Regions from separate parts of the Kitasatospora sp. GAS1066B genome, predicted to be linked through region 1. Evidence: riboswitches for the same ligand, from Rfam matches in the RefSeq annotation. Region 1 holds a riboswitch; each other region holds the start of a gene.
What was found. A riboswitch is a leader RNA that binds a small molecule or an ion and turns the genes downstream of it on or off. The one in region 1 is predicted to bind thiamine pyrophosphate.
Positions count from the first base shown of each region.

Region 2: linked by a shared signal. The riboswitch ahead of ABH937_RS17240 (cytosine permease) and the one ahead of thiC (phosphomethylpyrimidine synthase ThiC) in region 1 are both predicted to bind thiamine pyrophosphate.
Region 3: linked by a shared signal. The riboswitch ahead of thiO (glycine oxidase ThiO) and the one ahead of thiC (phosphomethylpyrimidine synthase ThiC) in region 1 are both predicted to bind thiamine pyrophosphate.

Region 1 is NZ_JBGCCO010000003.1:77,665-82,979, reverse strand. Features, by position in the region: gene ABH937_RS03760 (ice-binding family protein) at 1-353, opposite strand, end outside; gene ABH937_RS03755 (hypothetical protein) at 694-1,095, opposite strand; gene thiC (phosphomethylpyrimidine synthase ThiC) at 1,293-3,116, opposite strand; TPP riboswitch at 3,111-3,256, opposite strand; gene ABH937_RS03745 (hypothetical protein) at 3,418-3,624, shown strand; gene ABH937_RS03740 (flotillin family protein) at 3,846-5,315, shown strand, end outside.
Region 2 is NZ_JBGCCO010000013.1:181,816-187,130, reverse strand. Features, by position in the region: gene ABH937_RS17245 (glycerophosphodiester phosphodiesterase family protein) at 1-716, opposite strand, end outside; gene ABH937_RS17240 (cytosine permease) at 814-2,184, opposite strand; TPP riboswitch at 2,179-2,325, opposite strand; gene ABH937_RS17235 (trypsin-like peptidase domain-containing protein) at 2,558-4,324, shown strand; tRNA gene ABH937_RS17230 (tRNA-Ser) at 4,387-4,477, shown strand; gene ABH937_RS17225 (hypothetical protein) at 4,570-5,315, shown strand, end outside.
Region 3 is NZ_JBGCCO010000017.1:68,759-74,073, reverse strand. Features, by position in the region: gene pknB (Stk1 family PASTA domain-containing Ser/Thr kinase) at 1-1,235, opposite strand, end outside; gene ABH937_RS20240 (thiazole synthase) at 1,315-2,145, opposite strand; gene thiS (sulfur carrier protein ThiS) at 2,153-2,374, opposite strand; gene thiO (glycine oxidase ThiO) at 2,371-3,534, opposite strand; TPP riboswitch at 3,529-3,641, opposite strand; gene ABH937_RS20225 (NAD(P)/FAD-dependent oxidoreductase) at 3,721-4,914, shown strand; gene ABH937_RS20220 (Rv2175c family DNA-binding protein) at 4,981-5,315, shown strand, end outside.

The sequences.
Region 1 (5,315 bases):
TCGTCGTACGCGATGACCAGGTCCGACTGCGCCTGCAGGGCGGGCGCGTCACCGACGTGCTGCGCGCCGTTGACGATGCCCGGCGGAAAGCCCGTCACGGAGGAACCCGGGCTGAGCCCCAGGTCGCCGTTGATCACACTGGGCCCCGTGTTGGTGACCGTTGAACCGCCCAGAACCGCGTAACTGGTGTCGGTTCCCAGCGTCACGGGTGCCTCCGCGGCGTGCGCGAGGCCGGGATGCAGAACTCCCGTTGCCAGCAACGCCAATCCGGGGAGCAGGACGAGAGCTTCCCTGATCCGAGTGCGTCCGCGCCGTCGGCCGGGGGGAGCGGACACGATGACATCCACTGCCATAAGAGCAAGACCTTTCTTGCCGCCGTTGAACTCGGACTCCCCGCTGCGGAGGCTCCGAGCTGACGTGGTGAGTTCTGGTCAAGCCGCAGGATTCCGGTCGGCATGTCGATCCTGCTCACAGATCTCACCGGATGGGAGATCGCTGAGCTGTTGCCTGCCGTGGCAGTGACGTGCCATCACTCACTCGTCTGCACACTAATGGCCTCGTAGGTCTGATGGTCCGTTAAAAATCCAAACGGGTGATGTGCTCGCTGAATTTCCCCTGTTGAGTAATCAAGTTCCTTGTAACCAACGTCAGTTCAGGAAACAATCGCGAGGTCGAGGGGAGTATCAGGGCGGGTCAGAGGTCGAGGATCTCGCGGATCAGGCCGAGTTTGTCCTCCGGGCAGAGATCCTGGGGCCGACCGTTGAGCAGCCCGTCCAGGACCGCGGGGACATCGCAGCCGTCAGGCTCCTGGATGGCGCAGATGATCTGACACCGAAGGCCGCCGTCCCGCGCGAACACCCACAGCTCCTGGTCCTTGTGCGGCCTGTCGTTCTTCGCCGACAGGCGCCAGGCCGGGAACCAGCCGAGCCCCTCCAGGGTCAGGCTCTCGGCCGTCTCCTCCAGAACGCACCTGCCGAGCCGTCCGTAACCGAGCTCCTCGCGCAGCTCTCCGAGTGTGGTCCTGATCAGGCCGCTCGCGGCATGGCAGCGTTCGGCCACGGTGGCGGGGCCGCTGTCTCCGCCCAGGTGCGGCATTTCGCCGAGCGGGTTCCTTAGAGCGCTCATATTCCGGGAAACGAAGAGGCCGCAGAAACGATGCGCCTGTTCCCCGTCTGGGCGCATCCGACCGGATCGGGGCAATCGCCACCGCCCACCGGCCCGGCATATGACACGGCGCTGTACTGGGAGCTCCCCTCCGACCTCCCAGTACAGCGCCTGCTGTGGCTCCCGGATCAGTCCGCCAGCGGGAGGTACACCCGGTTGCCCTGGGCCGCGAACTCGGCCGACTTCTCGGCCATGCCGGCCAGCGCCTCGGCGTCGAACTCGGTGTTCACGGCGGTCGAACCTTCGCCGTGCTCGGCTCGGATCTTCTGGCTGATCTTCATGCTGCAGAACTTCGGCCCGCACATCGAGCAGAAGTGCGCCGTCTTCGCGGGCTCGGCCGGCAGCGTCTCGTCGTGGAAGGCACGGGCCGTCTCGGGGTCCAGGGCCAGGTTGAACTGGTCCTCCCAGCGGAACTCGAAGCGGGCGTCCGAAAGGGCGTCGTCCCACTGCTGGGCGCCGGGGTGGCCCTTGGCGAGGTCGGCGGCGTGGGCGGCGATCTTGTAGGTGATCACGCCGGTCTTCACGTCGTCGCGGTTGGGCAGGCCCAGGTGCTCCTTGGGCGTGACGTAGCAGAGCATCGCGGTGCCCCACCAGGCGATCATCGCGGCGCCGATGCCCGAGGTGATGTGGTCGTAGCCGGGCGCCACGTCGGTGGTGAGCGGGCCGAGCGTGTAGAACGGGGCCTCGTCGCAGATCTCCTGCTGGAGGTCCATGTTCTCCTTGATCTTGTGCATCGGGACGTGGCCCGGGCCCTCGATCATCACCTGCACGTCGCGCTCGCGCGCGATCCGGCCGAGCTCGCCCAGGGTCCGCAGTTCGGCGAACTGCGCCTCGTCGTTGGCGTCCGCGATCGAGCCGGGGCGCAGGCCGTCACCGAGCGAGAAGGTGACGTCGTAGGCGCGCAGGATGTCGCAGAGTTCCTCGAAGTTGGTGTAGAGGAAGTTCTCCTGATGGTGCGCCAGGCACCAGGCGGCCATGATCGAGCCGCCGCGCGAGACGATGCCGGTCTTGCGACGGGCCGTCAGCGGGACGTACCGCAGCAGCACGCCGGCGTGCACCGTCATGTAGTCGACGCCCTGCTCGCACTGCTCGATGATGGTGTCGCGGTAGACCTCCCAGCTCAGCTCCTCGGCCTTGCCGTCGACCTTCTCCAGTGCCTGGTAGAGCGGCACGGTGCCGATCGGCACGGGGGAGTTGCGCAGGATCCACTCGCGGGTGGTGTGGATGTTGCGGCCGGTGGAGAGGTCCATCACGGTGTCGGCGCCCCAGCGGGTGGCCCAGGTCATCTTCTCCACCTCCTCCTCGATGGAGGAAGTGACCGCGCTGTTGCCGATGTTGGCGTTGATCTTCACCAGGAAGTTGGTGCCGATGATGGCCGGCTCGACCTCGGGGTGGTTCACGTTCAGCGGGATGACGGCCCGGCCACGCGCCACCTCGGCGCGCACGAACTCGGCCTCCAGCCCCTCGCGCAGCGCGATGAACTCCATCTCGGGGGTGATGATCCCCCGCTTGGCGTAGGCGAGTTGGGTGACGGCCACGCCGTCGCGGGCGCGCAGCGGTCGGCGCGGGCGCCCGGGGAAGACGGCGTCCAGGTTGCGCAGGTTCCCGCCGCGCGGCGCGGTGTGCTTGATCCCGTCGTCCTCGGGGCGGGCCTCGCGGCCGTCGTACTCCTCGACGTCGCCGCGCTGGCGGATCCACGGGTCGCGCAGCGGGGGCAGGCCGCGGCGCACGTCGGCCTCGTAGGCGGCGTCGGTGTACGGCCCCGAGGTGTCGTACAGCGGGACGGTGCGGCCGTTGGTGAGCTGGACCTCGCGGTAGGGGACCCGCAGGTCGGGGCGGCTGCCCTCGCGGTAGGCCTTGTGCCAGGCCGGTGTCGGGTAGCCGGTGGACGCGCTGGTCACCGTGGTGCCGGCGGTTTCCGCATCCGGACGTGCGTCATCAAAAACGGTCATCAGACCTTCTACTCCCTACGCCGGCATTACCCGGTCCAGGTTCCTGCGGTCGACGCAGCGGTCGGTCCATGGCCAGGTGACGGCCACGGGCCCTTCAGCGCCCTCTCAGCCCGGTGCTCCGAGCTCCCGTTGGCAGGCGGACTTGCCTGCCCAAAGATGTGCCAACGGTAGCCGGAGCCTCGGGCGGTGGTCCAGTAGGGGGTCGTACAACGCGGAGCGGCCCGGCAGGGGCGCCGATCGGACGGTGCGCCAGACTGGGAGATCGGCAGGACCACGGGAACGCAACGGGGGGAGCGGTCGGATGATCGGCTACACGGGACGGGTGACCGGCAAGGTGGGAACGGGGCTGGTCGGTGAGGTGATGCTGCTGGTGCCGGAGCGTCAGGGCAGCGAAGCCTTCCTCGCCTACCTCGCGCTGCCGGGTGAGCCGTTGCCGGTCGGCACCCAGGTCGTGGTGGTCGAGTACCAGCCACCGCGCACGGTCTACGTGGCCCCCGCCCTGTCCTGAACCGCGGCGACCACGGGAGGTCGGGCGCCACACTGCGTCGCTTTCCGGCCGCCGCCGGCCACGCCGGGTGACGACCTGTGACAGGTGTGTCGGACACGCCGCGTCAGACTTCCCATGTGATCGAAACAGGCGCACAATCTCGACTCGCCACCGCGTTCCGCGCAATCCTGCACAACCGAGCGCAGCCACGGAGCGGTGTGCTCTGAAGGGGGATACGGCCGATGTTGATCGGCACCATCGCGGGGATCGTCGCCGCGGCCATCGTGGTCCTGATCGTGCTCTTCAAGCTGTGCTGGCGGGTCGCCGAGCCGAATGAGGCACTGATCATCTCCGGTTCCAGGCACCGCACCGAGGGGCTCGCCGACGGGCTCGGATTCCGGGTGGTGACCGGGCGGGGGACGCTCGTCACGCCCGGCATCCAGGTGGTCCGCAAGCTCTCGCTCGACCTCAACGAGGCCGACCTGGACGTCGAGTGCGTGACCAGCCAGGGGATTCCGGTCCAGGTCAAGGGTGTGGTGATCTTCAAGGTCGGCGACGACACGGTGTCGATCGCCAACGCCGCACGACGCTTCCTGGACCAGCAGAAGATGATGGGCCAGCGGGTCCACAACGTCTTCGCCGGACACCTGCGCTCCATCGTCGGCGGGCTGACCGTCGAGGAGATGATCCGGGACCGCGAGCGGCTGACCGGTGAGACCCGGGCCGCCTCGGGCACCGAGATGGAGAAGCTCGGTCTGATCATCGACTCGTTGCAGATCCAGGAGATCCTGGACCCCACCGGCTACATCAAGAACCTGGCCGCCCCGCACGCCGCCGCCGTCCAGCGCGATGCCCGCATCGCCGCCGCGGCGGCCGACCGCGAGGCCACCGAGGCGGAGCAGGAGGCTTTCGCCCGCAAGGCCGAGGCGACCCGCAACTCGGGGATCCAGCAGGCTGGTTACCAGGCGGAGATGGATACCGCGGCGGCCCGGGCGCTGCAGGCCGGGCCGCTGGCCCAGGCCGCCTCCCGGCAGGAGGTCGTGGTCCAGGAGACCAAGGTCGCCGAGTTGGAGGGTCACCGCAAGGAGCAGCAGTTGCAGGCCGAGGTGCGCAAGCCGGCCGACGCCCGCGCCTACGAGACCCGCACCAAGGCCGAGGCCGACCGCGACGCGCGGATCTCGGCGGCCGAGGCGCAGGCCCGGGAGACCGAGCTGAAGGCCGCGGCCGAGGCGAACCGGGTGAAGATCGCCGCGCAGGCCGAGGCCGAGGCGACCAAGGCCCGGGGGCTCGCCTCCGCCGAGGCCACCAAGGCAACCGGTCAGGCCGAGGCGGCGGCGGCCGAGGCCAAGGGTCTGGCGACGGCCGAGGCGGCCCGCGCGCTGGGTCTGGCCGAGGCCGAGGCGATCAAGGCCCGGGCGGCCGCGCTGGCCGAGAACCAGGAGGCCGTGGTCGCTCAGCAGTTGGCGGAGAACTGGCCGGAAATCGTCCGGGCGGGCGCCGAGGCCTTCGGCAACGTCGAGCACATGGTGCTGCTCAACGGCGCCGAGGGAATGGGCGAGATGTTCGCCAAGGCGCTCACCATGGGCGGCACCGGCCTCGGGCTGGCGCGCCAGCTGCTCGGCTCGATGAACCCGGCCACCGAGGCGGGGCAGGAGGCCGACCGGCCGGCCAGGCCGGCCGCCGGCACCACCACGCACCCGATCCCGGTCCAG
Region 2 (5,315 bases), on a different contig from region 1:
GGCCTGCGGCGGACCAGTTCGATGCCGGGGCCGGCGATCACCGCGCCGGCCGGCAGGCCCGCGCCCGGCCACGCCCGCAGCAGCGCCGGGTGCTCGAAGAGGTACACCCGGGGGAACTCCGGCGCAGCCGTCCGCAGCCGCCCGAGCGCCAGTCCGGAGAAGCTCATCAGCCGCGCGTGCGGCCGGTCGGGGTCGCCCTCGCCGCCCATCGCCCCGCTGATCCCGAACCGGCGCAGCATCCGCACCAGCTCGGCCTCCACCGCGCCCCGGTAGCGCACCGGGTGCTTGGTCTCGATCGCCAGGTCCACCCGCCGGCCGCAGTCGGCGACCAGCTCGAGCAGGCTCTCCAGGGTCAGCACCGACCGCCGCTCGGGGTCCGCCGCCGCGCCGCTCGCGCTCCCGTCCGCCGTCGCGTCGGCGTCCGGCTTCCAGGAGCCGAAGTCGTACGCCTGGAGCTGCGCCAGAGTGCGGGTGGAGACCACCTTGCTGCCGCCGTCCGAGACCCGCGCGATGGTCCGGTCGTGCACGCAGACCAGCTGCCGGTCCCGGGTCAGCCGCACGTCGCACTCGACCGCGTCGGCCCCCTCGGCCAGCGCCCGCCGGTACGCCGCCAGGGTGTGCTCGGGCAGTGCGGCGGAGGAGCCGCGGTGGGCGACCACCTGGACCGCCGGCGCGGTGTGGGCGGGGTCGGCGGTCCAGAGATCGGGAGTCGTCACAGGCTCACCCTAGAACGAGCCGGTGACGCGGACGCGACGACCGCCCGAACACCGGGTTCCGCAGGTCAGCCGGGTCGGGCGGCACGGCTCGACCCGGTCAGGCGGCACGGCTCAGCCGGGTCAGGCCCAGCGTCGCCAGCCCGGCCACCAGGAAGGAGAAGAGCGAGGCCGAGGTCCACTCCTGCGGGGTGAAGTGCAGCCAGCCCTGCAGGTCCGTCCAGAAGTGCGTCCACTTCCCCGCGTTCTGGGTCGGGGCCAGGAACTGGTAGGTGCAGAAGCCCAGCGCCCAGGGCAGCAGCATCAGCGGCCGGGCCGGCGCCTGCTGGGAGAGGTCCCAGCCGTGCCGTCCGCGCCCGAGGAAGTAGTCGGCGGCCAGCACCGCCAGCAGCGGCACGAAGACCGAGCCGATCAGCCCGAGGAAGGCGTAGTACGCGTTGGTGTACGAGGTGATCTGCAGCGCCAGCACCGTCACCAGCACGCCGAGCCCGCCGGTCAGCAGCCGCCGGTCGACCCGCGGGAACAGGTTGTGCACCGACATCGCGGTCGAGTAGACGTTGGCGAACGACTGGTCCGCCTCGCGCAGCACCAGGACCAGCAGGAAGGCCCAGCCGGCCGTCACCCCGGTGAAGGAGTTCAGCAGGTTGTCGGCGTTGCCGTGCGACTGGAGCAGCGCGATCAGGCCGAGCGCGTAGCACCAGACCTGGGCGATGGTGTAGCCCGAGAAGGTCCCCAGGAAGGCGGCGCGCCCGGTGCGCGAGTGCCGGGTGTAGTCGGCGGCCAGCGGCACGAACGAGATCGAGACCGCGATGATCGCGTCGGTCGCACTGAGGAAGCCGGTCCAGTTGCCGGCCCCCGGGTTCGGCCAGCCCTGCCGGCCCAACTGCACGGTGAAGTAGACCATCGCGACGCCCACCGCGATCGCCACGTACTTGCGCAGCGCGGTGATCGAGCCGAGCGGCCAGATGGTCAGCACGGTGGTCAGCGCCCCGGCCAGCACCACGAAGAGCCAGCGCCAGCCCTGGGTGCCGGCCACCGTCTGGGCGCCGCTGGAGATCACGATCAGCTCGTAGACGCCCCAGCCCACGCACTGCAGGATGTTCAGCACGGTCGGCAGGTACGACAGCCGGGTGCCGAAGAGCCCGCGCAGCACGGCCATGGCCGGTGCGCCGGTCCGAGCGCCGATCAGCGAGGCCACGCTCAGCATCGCGGTGCCGATCACGGTGCCGGCCACGATCGCGGTCATCGCCGCGGTGAACGAGAGCTCGCTGCCGGGCTGCCCGAGCACCGTGGCGGCGCTGGTGAACCCGATCAGGCTGATCCCCAGGTTCGCCCAGAGCGCGAACTGGTCCTTGAAGCCGAGGGTGCGCGGCGGCGCGGTGTCCAGCACCAGCGGCGCCTCGGCGCGGCCGCCGTCCGCGGGCCGATCGAGCAGAGCGGTCGAAGCAGGGGAAGGCGAATCAGCCGTCATGGCACAGACTCCCTACGCCGGCATTACCCGGACAGGTTCCGGCGGTCTGCGCTCCCTCGGCCGCACCGGCGTCATCGCCATGGCGTACGGTCGACCAGCGCACTCTCAGCCTGGTGGGTCCAAGCTCCCGCGTGTCGATGTTAAGAAGCGACAGGGTAGCCCGGGGCTCGGCTCACGCCAAGGCGGGACAGCGCACCGTCCGGATCGCGGGACGCCGTCGGGGAGGCCGTCCGGGTGTCGCGAGTAGGGCGAACGGGGGCTGTTCGGTCTGTCTAAGGATTCTTACCAGTTCTTCAGGCGGCCCCTTACGGCAACCAGATCGGGCATAGGAAAAACTAGGGGCCAACGTCCCTGTCAGCTATGGAGGTCGTCCGTGAGCACCGAGCACGAGAGTGGTTCCACCGGTCCGCAGGGGGAGCAGCTCTCCACCGGGCACGGCGAGCCGGGGGGGACTTCGACGGTCGGTGACACTCCGACAGCGAGCGAGCCGACGGCGCAGCTTCCCGTGGTGAGCGACAGCGCGAGCGAGCCCGCGGGCCGCCAGCCGGTGGCGCCGGCCCAGCCGACCCTGGCGCTGCACAAGGTGCCCGCGCCGGAGGAGGCCCCCGCGGCCGCACCCGCCGCCGAGCCCACCGTCATCGACGCGCCGCCGGCCCCGTCCTACCTGGACGCGCCGCCGCCGGTGCTCTCGACCCCCGCGGTCGAGCCGCCCCGCAACCCGTACGCGGCCCCGGCCGCCCCGCCCGTCGCCCCCCTCACCGCTCCCGTGGCGGGCGCAGCGCCGATCACCCCCGGCGGGCCGGCCGCCGCCCCGCAGGGCGAGCCGCACCCGTTCGGTACCGGCACCCCGCACGGCGACAGCTGGTCGGCCCCCCAGCAGGGCTACCCCGCAGGTCCGGACTACACCGCAGGTCAGGACTACTCGGGCGGTGCCGGCTACCCGGGTGGCCCCGGCTACCCCGGCGAGTACCCCGGCGGCTTCGCGCCGGCGCCCGCGCCGCGCAAGAAGGGCAAGGGCAGCCTGGTCGCGCTGATCGCCGCCGTCGCCCTGGTGGCGGGCATCGCGGGCGGCGTGACCGGTGCCGCGCTCAAGGGCGGCAACTCGGGTTCGGCCGTCACCAGCGGCAACAGCCGCAACAGCACCACGACCACCACCGCCGACAACACCGCCGCGATCAACCGGGCCCCCGACTCGGTGGCCGGCATCGCGAACGCGGCGCTGCCGAGCACCGTCACCATCAAGGCCGAGGGCAGCACCGAGTCCGGTACCGGCACCGGGTTCATCTTCGACACCCAGGGCCACATCCTGACCAACAACCACGTGGTCGCCCCGGCGGCCAACGGTGGCAAGCTGACCGTCAAGTTCTCGGACGGCAACAGCTACCCGGCCTCGGTGGTCGGCAAGGCCTCGGGCTACGACCTCGCGGTGATCAAGCTGGACGCCCAGCCGAGCGAGAAGCTGACCCCGCTCCCGCTGGGCGACTCCGACAAGGTCGCGGTCGGCGACGCGGCGATCGCCATCGGCGCGCCGTACGACCTGGAGAGCACCGTCACCTCCGGCATCATCAGCGCCAAGAACCGCCCGGTCGCCTCCGGCGACCAGGCCAGCACCCAGACCTCCTACATGAACGCGCTGCAGACCGACGCCTCGATCAACCCGGGCAACTCCGGCGGCCCGCTGCTCAACGCGAGCGGCCAGGTGGTCGGGATCGACTCGGCGATCCAGTCCAACTCCAGCGGCAGCGGTCAGGCCGGCAGCATCGGACTGGGCTTCGCGATCCCGATCAACCAGGCCAAGCGGGTGGCCCAGATGCTGATCACCACCGGCACCCCGGTCTACGCGACCCTCGGCGTGCTGCGCAACGACGACTACAGCGGCGACGGCGCGCAGATCATGACCTCCCCGGTCCAGGGCACCGCACCGGTCACCGCGGGCGGCCCGGCCGACCAGGCCGGCCTCAAGCCCGGCGACGTGATCACCAAGCTCGGCGGCGAGATCATCGACAACGGCCCGGCCCTGGTCAGCGCCATCTGGACGCACGCCCCCGGCGACAAGGTCGACGTCGACTACACCCGCAACGGCACTCCCGGCCACACCACCGTCACCCTGGGCAGCCGCTCCGGCGACCAGAACTCCTGACCCACCCGCACCACGAACCGGTGCACCGAACCCTCGTGGACCCGTTAGGCTGACCTCCGCTTGGAGAACTGCCCGAGCGGCCTAAGGGAACAGTCTTGAAAACTGTCGTGCGGTGACCCCGCACCGTGGGTTCGAATCCCACGTTCTCCGCCACGGACCGGCCCCTGACCAGCGAAAGCGGTCGGGGGCCGAGGTCTTTCCAGATCTTCAGCTGGTCTTCAGCTTGGCCTGGCAGGGTAGGGCGCATGACGACTGCTCAACTGCGGCCGAGCGAGCCGGTCGCCACCGCCGGGCGCCTGCTGAGCAAGGTGCCCGAGGTCACGGCGCTGTTCTGGGTCACCAAGGTGCTCACCACCGGCATGGGCGAGGACGCTTCGGACTACCTGGTCCGCACGCTGAATCCGATCCCGGCCGTCGGGCTGGGCGGGGTGCTGCTGCTGGCGGCGCTGGCCGTGCAGTTCCGGGCGAAGCGGTACGTCCCGTGGGTGTACTGGCTGGCGGTCACCATGGTGAGCGTCTTCGGGACGATGGCGGCCGATGTGCTGCACGTCGGGTTCGGGGTGCCGTACCTCGTCTCGGCGCCCGGCTTCCTGGTCGCGCTGCTGGTGATCTTCGCCTGGTGGCGCAAGAGCGAGGGGACGCTGTCGATCCACAGCGTGCGCACGCCCAAGCGCGAGTTCTTCTACTGGGCGGCCGTGCTGGCCACCTTCGCGCTGGGCACGGCGGTGGGTGACCTGACGGCCTCCACCGGCGGGTTCGGCTACTTCTCCTCCGGCGTGGTCTTCGCCGTCGCGATCACGCTGCCCGCGCTGGCGCACTGGAAGCTGCGGCTCAACGCGGTGCTCGCCTTCTGGCTCGCCTACATCCTGACCCGGCCGCTGGGCGCCTCGTTCGCCGACTGGATGGGCGCCGACCGCAGCCACCACGGTCTGGGCTGGGGCTTCGGACCGGTGAGCCTGGTGCTCACCGCGCTGATCGCGGTGCTGGTGGG
Region 3 (5,315 bases), on a different contig from region 1:
ACGAAGTTTCCGCGCAGGCCCACGCCGTCCAGGGTGCTGACGGCCTGCGCCTGGGTCTGGCCGAGCACGCTGGGCACCGTCGCGTAGACGGCGCCGGAGAGCAGGTAGCTGACCCCGGCGACCACCAGCGCGACCACCGCCAGCACCGAGCCCCAGAGCAGCCCGCGCCGGGAGCGCGGCTTGCGCTGGCGGCGCGGCGGCCGGGGCGGCTCGTGGTAGGGCCGGGGCTTGGTGATCATCGAGGGCGGCGGGGCGGTGAAGACGCTGGTCCGCTCCACCACCGGGGCGGCGAGCACCGAGGTCGCGTCGACCGGCGAGAACTGCGGGGCGGGCCGGCTGGCGGCGGGCGGCTCGGCGTCGAGCTGAGCCGGCGTCAGCACGCGCCGCACCCGCTGCAGCGCGGCCAGCAACTCGACCGCGTCCCACGGCCGGCCCTGCGGGTCGCGGGACGTCGCGGCCGCGACGATCGCGTCCAACTCGGGCGCCAGGCCCGGCACCACGAGGGAGGGCGGCGGGACGTCCTCGTGCAGGTGACGGTAGATCACCTGCATCGGGTTGTCCCCGGAGTACGGCTTGCTGCCGGTCAGCAGCTCGTAGAGCATGATGCCGGCCGCGTAGACGTCGACCCGCTGGTCGGTGGCGGCGGACGGCTGGATCTGCTCGGGGGCCAGGTAGGAGACCGTGCCCATGATCACGCCGGGGGTGGTGGTGTCGGTGACCGCGGTGTCCGCGCCGGAGAGCAGCCGGACCAGACCGAAGTCGGCCACCTTGACCAGGCCGCCGTCGGTGATCAGCACGTTCTCCGGCTTGACGTCCCGGTGCACCAGACTGGCCCGGTGCGCGGCGCCCAGCGCGGCCAGCACCGGCTCCAGCACGTCGAGCGCGGCCCGTACGGAGAGCGCGCCGCGGTCGCGCAGCAGGTCGCGCAGCGTCCACCCGGGCACGTACTCCATCGCCAGGAAGACCGAGCCGCCGTCCGCGCCCTGGTCGAAGACGTTGACCACGTTCGGGTGCGACAGCCGGGCGACCGCCTTGGCCTCCCGGATGAAGCGGTCGGTGAATCCGCTGTCGCCGGCCAGCGACGGGTGCATGACCTTGAGCGCCAGCACCCGGTCCAGCCGGGTGTCGGTGCCCCGGTAGACGGTGGCCATGCCGCCCACCGCGATGCGCTCCTCGACCCGGTAGCGCCCGTCCAGCAGCGTCCCGAGCAGGGGGTCGTTCAAGGTCGTGTCCACCAGAGGAGTCTAGGGGCGGTCAGAACACGGTTGGGTGACCTGGCTGTCATGGTTCGTCATCAGTGTGGGCGACGGGGCGTCAGAAGGCGGGCCGCTCCCGGTGGTCGAGCTGCGGGTCCAGGTCGGCCCGGCCTGCCATCGTCGAGGAGGCCTCGGCGTGGAAGCGGCGCGGGATCCGGCCGGCCCGGTAGGCCAGGCGGCCGGCCTCGGCGGCCCGGCGCATCGCGTCCGCCATCAGCACCGGGTCCTGGGCGCGGGTCACCGCGGAGGCCAGCATCACCGCCGAGCAGCCCAGCTCCATGGCCAGCGCCACGTCCGAGGCGGTGCCCGCGCCGGCGTCCAGGATCACCGGGACGCCCGCGCTCTCCACGATCAGCTGGAAGTTGTGCGGATTGCGGATGCCGAGTCCGGAGCCGATCGGCGAGCCCAGCGGCATGATCGCCGCGCAGCCCACGTCCTCCAGCTTGCGGGCCAGCACCGGGTCGTCGTTGGTGTAGGGGAGCACCGTGAAGCCGTCGTCGACCAGGGTCTCGGCGGCGTCCAGCAGTTCGATCGGGTCGGGCAGCAGGGTCCGCTCGTCGGCGATCACCTCCAGCTTCACCCAGCTCGTGCCGAGCGCCTCGCGGGCCAGCCGCGCGGTCAGCACGGCCTCGCCCGCCGTGAAGCAGCCGGCCGTGTTGGGCAGGATCCGGATGCCGTTGCGGACCAGCACGTCGAGCACCGAGCCCTGGGTGTCCGCCTTGACCCGGCGCATCGCCACCGTGGTCAGCTCGGTGCCCGAGATCCGCAGCGCCTGTTCCAGGATCTCCAGGCTCGGGGCGCCGCCGGTGCCCATGATCAGCCGGGAGGTGAAGGTGGTGTCGGCGATCGTCAGACCGTCTTTTTCGTCGACCAGGCGAGTGTCAGCCATCGGAGCGTCAGCCTCCCTGCACGGCGGTGAGGATCTCCACCCGGTCACCGGGCGCGAGCCGGGTACCGGTCCACGCGCCCCGCGGCACCACGGTCTCGTTGACCGCCGCCGCCACGCCGGAGGGTGCCTTGGACAGCTCGGCGACCAGCTCGGCGAGGGTGGCCGACGCCGGCACCTGGCGTGGTGCGCCGTTGACGGTCAGGGGGACGGTCTGGGGAATCGCGCTCATGTCAGGCTCCTGGCGGCGAAGCGGTCGGGGGAGAACGGGGCGGCGAGCTCCGGCACGCTGCCGGTGGTCAGGTACTCGGCCAGCAGGTCACCGGTGACCGCCGTGAGCAGCACGCCGTTGCGGTAGTGGCCGGTGGCGGCCACCAGGCCGGGCAGTGCGGTGGGGCCGAGCAGCGGGGCGTTGTCGGGGGAGCCGGGGCGCAGTCCGGCGCTGGTCTCCACCAGCGGCAGCTCGGTGATCCCGGGGACCAGCTCGTGCGCGTCGCGCAGCAGCTCGTAGACGCCGCCCGCGGTGACCACGGTGTCGTAGCCCTGCTCCTCGGTGGTCGCTCCGATCACCAGCTCGCCGTCCGCGCGCGGCACCAGGTAGAGGTGGCCGCCGCGGACCACCGCGCGCACGTTGCGGGAGAGGAACGGCGCGTAGGCCGGCGGGATCCGCAGCCGCAGGATCTGGCCCTTGATCGGCCGGATCGCGGGTAGCACCCCGGACGGCAGCCCGGGCAGCTGGTGGCTGTGCGCGCCGGCCGCCAGCACGACCTGGTCGGCGAGCAGCCGTTCGCCGGTGCTCAGCCGGGCACCGATCGCGCGATCGCCCTCGACCAGCAGCTCGACGGCCTCGGCCCGGTGCAGCCACACGCCGCCCAGCTCGCAGGCGCGCACGAGGGCGACGGACAGCCGCCGCGGATCCACCTGGTGGTCGCCGCCGACCAGCAGGCCGCCGCGCACCCCCGGGGCCAGCATCGGCTCCAGCCGGCGGGCCTCGCGGCCGGTCAACCAGTCGGACGTCAGGCCCAGGCGCTGGTGGAACGCGTGCAGCTCGCTCAGCTCGGCCTTGTCGTCGGCGTCCAGCGCGACCGCGAGGGTGCCGGTGCCGCGGTAGCCGGTGTCCAGGCCGGTCGCCTGGGAGAGTTCGGCGGTGAAGGCGCCGTACCGCTCGTTGGACGCCATGCCCAGGCGCAGCAGCGGCTCCTCGCCGTACTGCAGCTCGGTGACCGGGGCCAGCATGCCCGCGGCCACCCGCGCCGCGCCGCCGCCCGGGTCCGGGTCCACCACCGCCACCCGCAGCCCGCGCTGCGCGGTGCGCCAGGCGACGGCGAGGCCGATGATGCCGCCGCCGATCACCAGCACGTCGGTCGTCGTGCCGTCCTTGATGCGTGACAAAGGACCGGTTCTCCCTTCGCCGGAATGACCCGGATCAGGTTCGGACGGTCGCGGGCCGCCGCAGCCCGCCTCTCAGCCCGGTGCGCCGGGCTCCCGTGAGGACGCCCCCACCATAACGCCGGGTGACCGGCGGCTGAATGCGGCGATCGCCCCATGGGACGCCGGGGGCCGGTCTAAGGTGGCCGGATGGCAGAGCTGAGGAGCACGGATCGGGTGGTCGTGGTCGGCGCGGGCCTGGCGGGCGCGCAGTGCGTGGTGGCCTTGCGGGAGGGGGGCTGGCGGGGGCCGCTGAGCTTGGTCGGCGCGGAGCCGCACCGCCCCTACGACCGGCCGCCGCTCTCCAAGGACGTGCTGCTCGCCAAGGCCGACCGGACCGCCTTCGACCTGGACTGGGAGGCGCTCGACGTCCGGCTGCTGACCGGCCGCCGGGCCACCGGCCTGACCCCGGGCACGCTGCACACCGAGGCCGGCGACCTGCCGTACGACCGGCTGGTGATCGCCACCGGCGCGGCCCCGATCCGGCTGCCCGGGGACGGCGCGGCCCGGGTGCTGCGGACCATCGACGACTCGCTCGCACTGCGTGCGGTCCTGCGCCCGCAGGCCCACCTGGTGCTGGTGGGGGCCGGCTGGATCGGCGCCGAGACCGCCACCGCCGCCCGCCTGCTCGGCTGCCGGGTCACCGTCCTGGAGGCGGCCGACGCGCCGCTGCCGGGCGCGCTGCCCGTCGAGCTGACCGCGCCGATGCGCGCCTGGTACGCCGAGGCCGGGGTCGAGCTGCGCCTAGGCGCCCGGGTGGACCGGATCGAGCCGGGCGCGGTGCACCTGGCCGGCGGCGAGTCGGTGCCGGCCGACGAGGTGGTGGTCGGGGTCGGCGCCCGCCCGGACACCGGCTGGCTGGCCGGCACCGGTGTCGAGCTGGACGGGGCCGGGGCGATCCGCGTCGACGAGCGGCTGCGCACCTCGCTGCCCGGCGTCTGGGCGGCCGGTGACTGCGCCGGCTACCCGTCGGCCCGGTACGGCGGGCGGGTCACCGTGCAGCACTGGGACCACGCGCTGCACTCGGGCCGCGCGGTGGCCGCTGCGCTGCTGGGGGCCGAGGACCCGTACGACCCGGTGCCGTACTTCTGGTCCGAGCAGTTCGGACGGATGGTGCAGTACGCCGGCCGGCACGGCGCGGGCGACCGGCTGCTCTGGCGCGGCTCGCCGGCCGAGCCGCAGTGGAGCGTCCTCTGGCTGCGCGGGGAGCGCCCGGTGGCGGTGCTGACCGTGGACCGGCCGCGGGACCTGGCCCAGGCGCGGCGGCTGATCGACCAGGGCAAGGCGCTCGATCCCGCGCTGGCCGCCGACCCCGCCGTGCCGCTCAAGTCGGCCCTGCGCTGACGCCCGCCGGACCGGCCGTTGGTGCGCGGTGGCCGTGCGAGGTGGCAGGCTGGTGCCGTGAGTGACGTGAGTGAGAGCGAATCGAAGATCGAAAACCTGGTCCAGGACTGGGTGTACCTGCCCGACATCTCGGAGCGCTGGGGCGTGCTGGTCACCGAGGTCCGCCAGATGGTCAAGGACCGCAAGCTGATCGCGGTGCGCCGTGGCCCGAATCGTTCGTTGCAGGTCCCGGCGGCCTTCATCGAGGACGACGGCCTGGTCAAGCACCTGGCCGGGACGCTGACCGTGCTGCGGGACGGGAGGTTCAGCGACGAGGAGATCCTGGAGTGGCTCTTCACCGAGGACCCCTCGCTGCCGGGCAGCCCGATCCAGGCGCTGCGCGAGAACCGGGGCACCGAGGT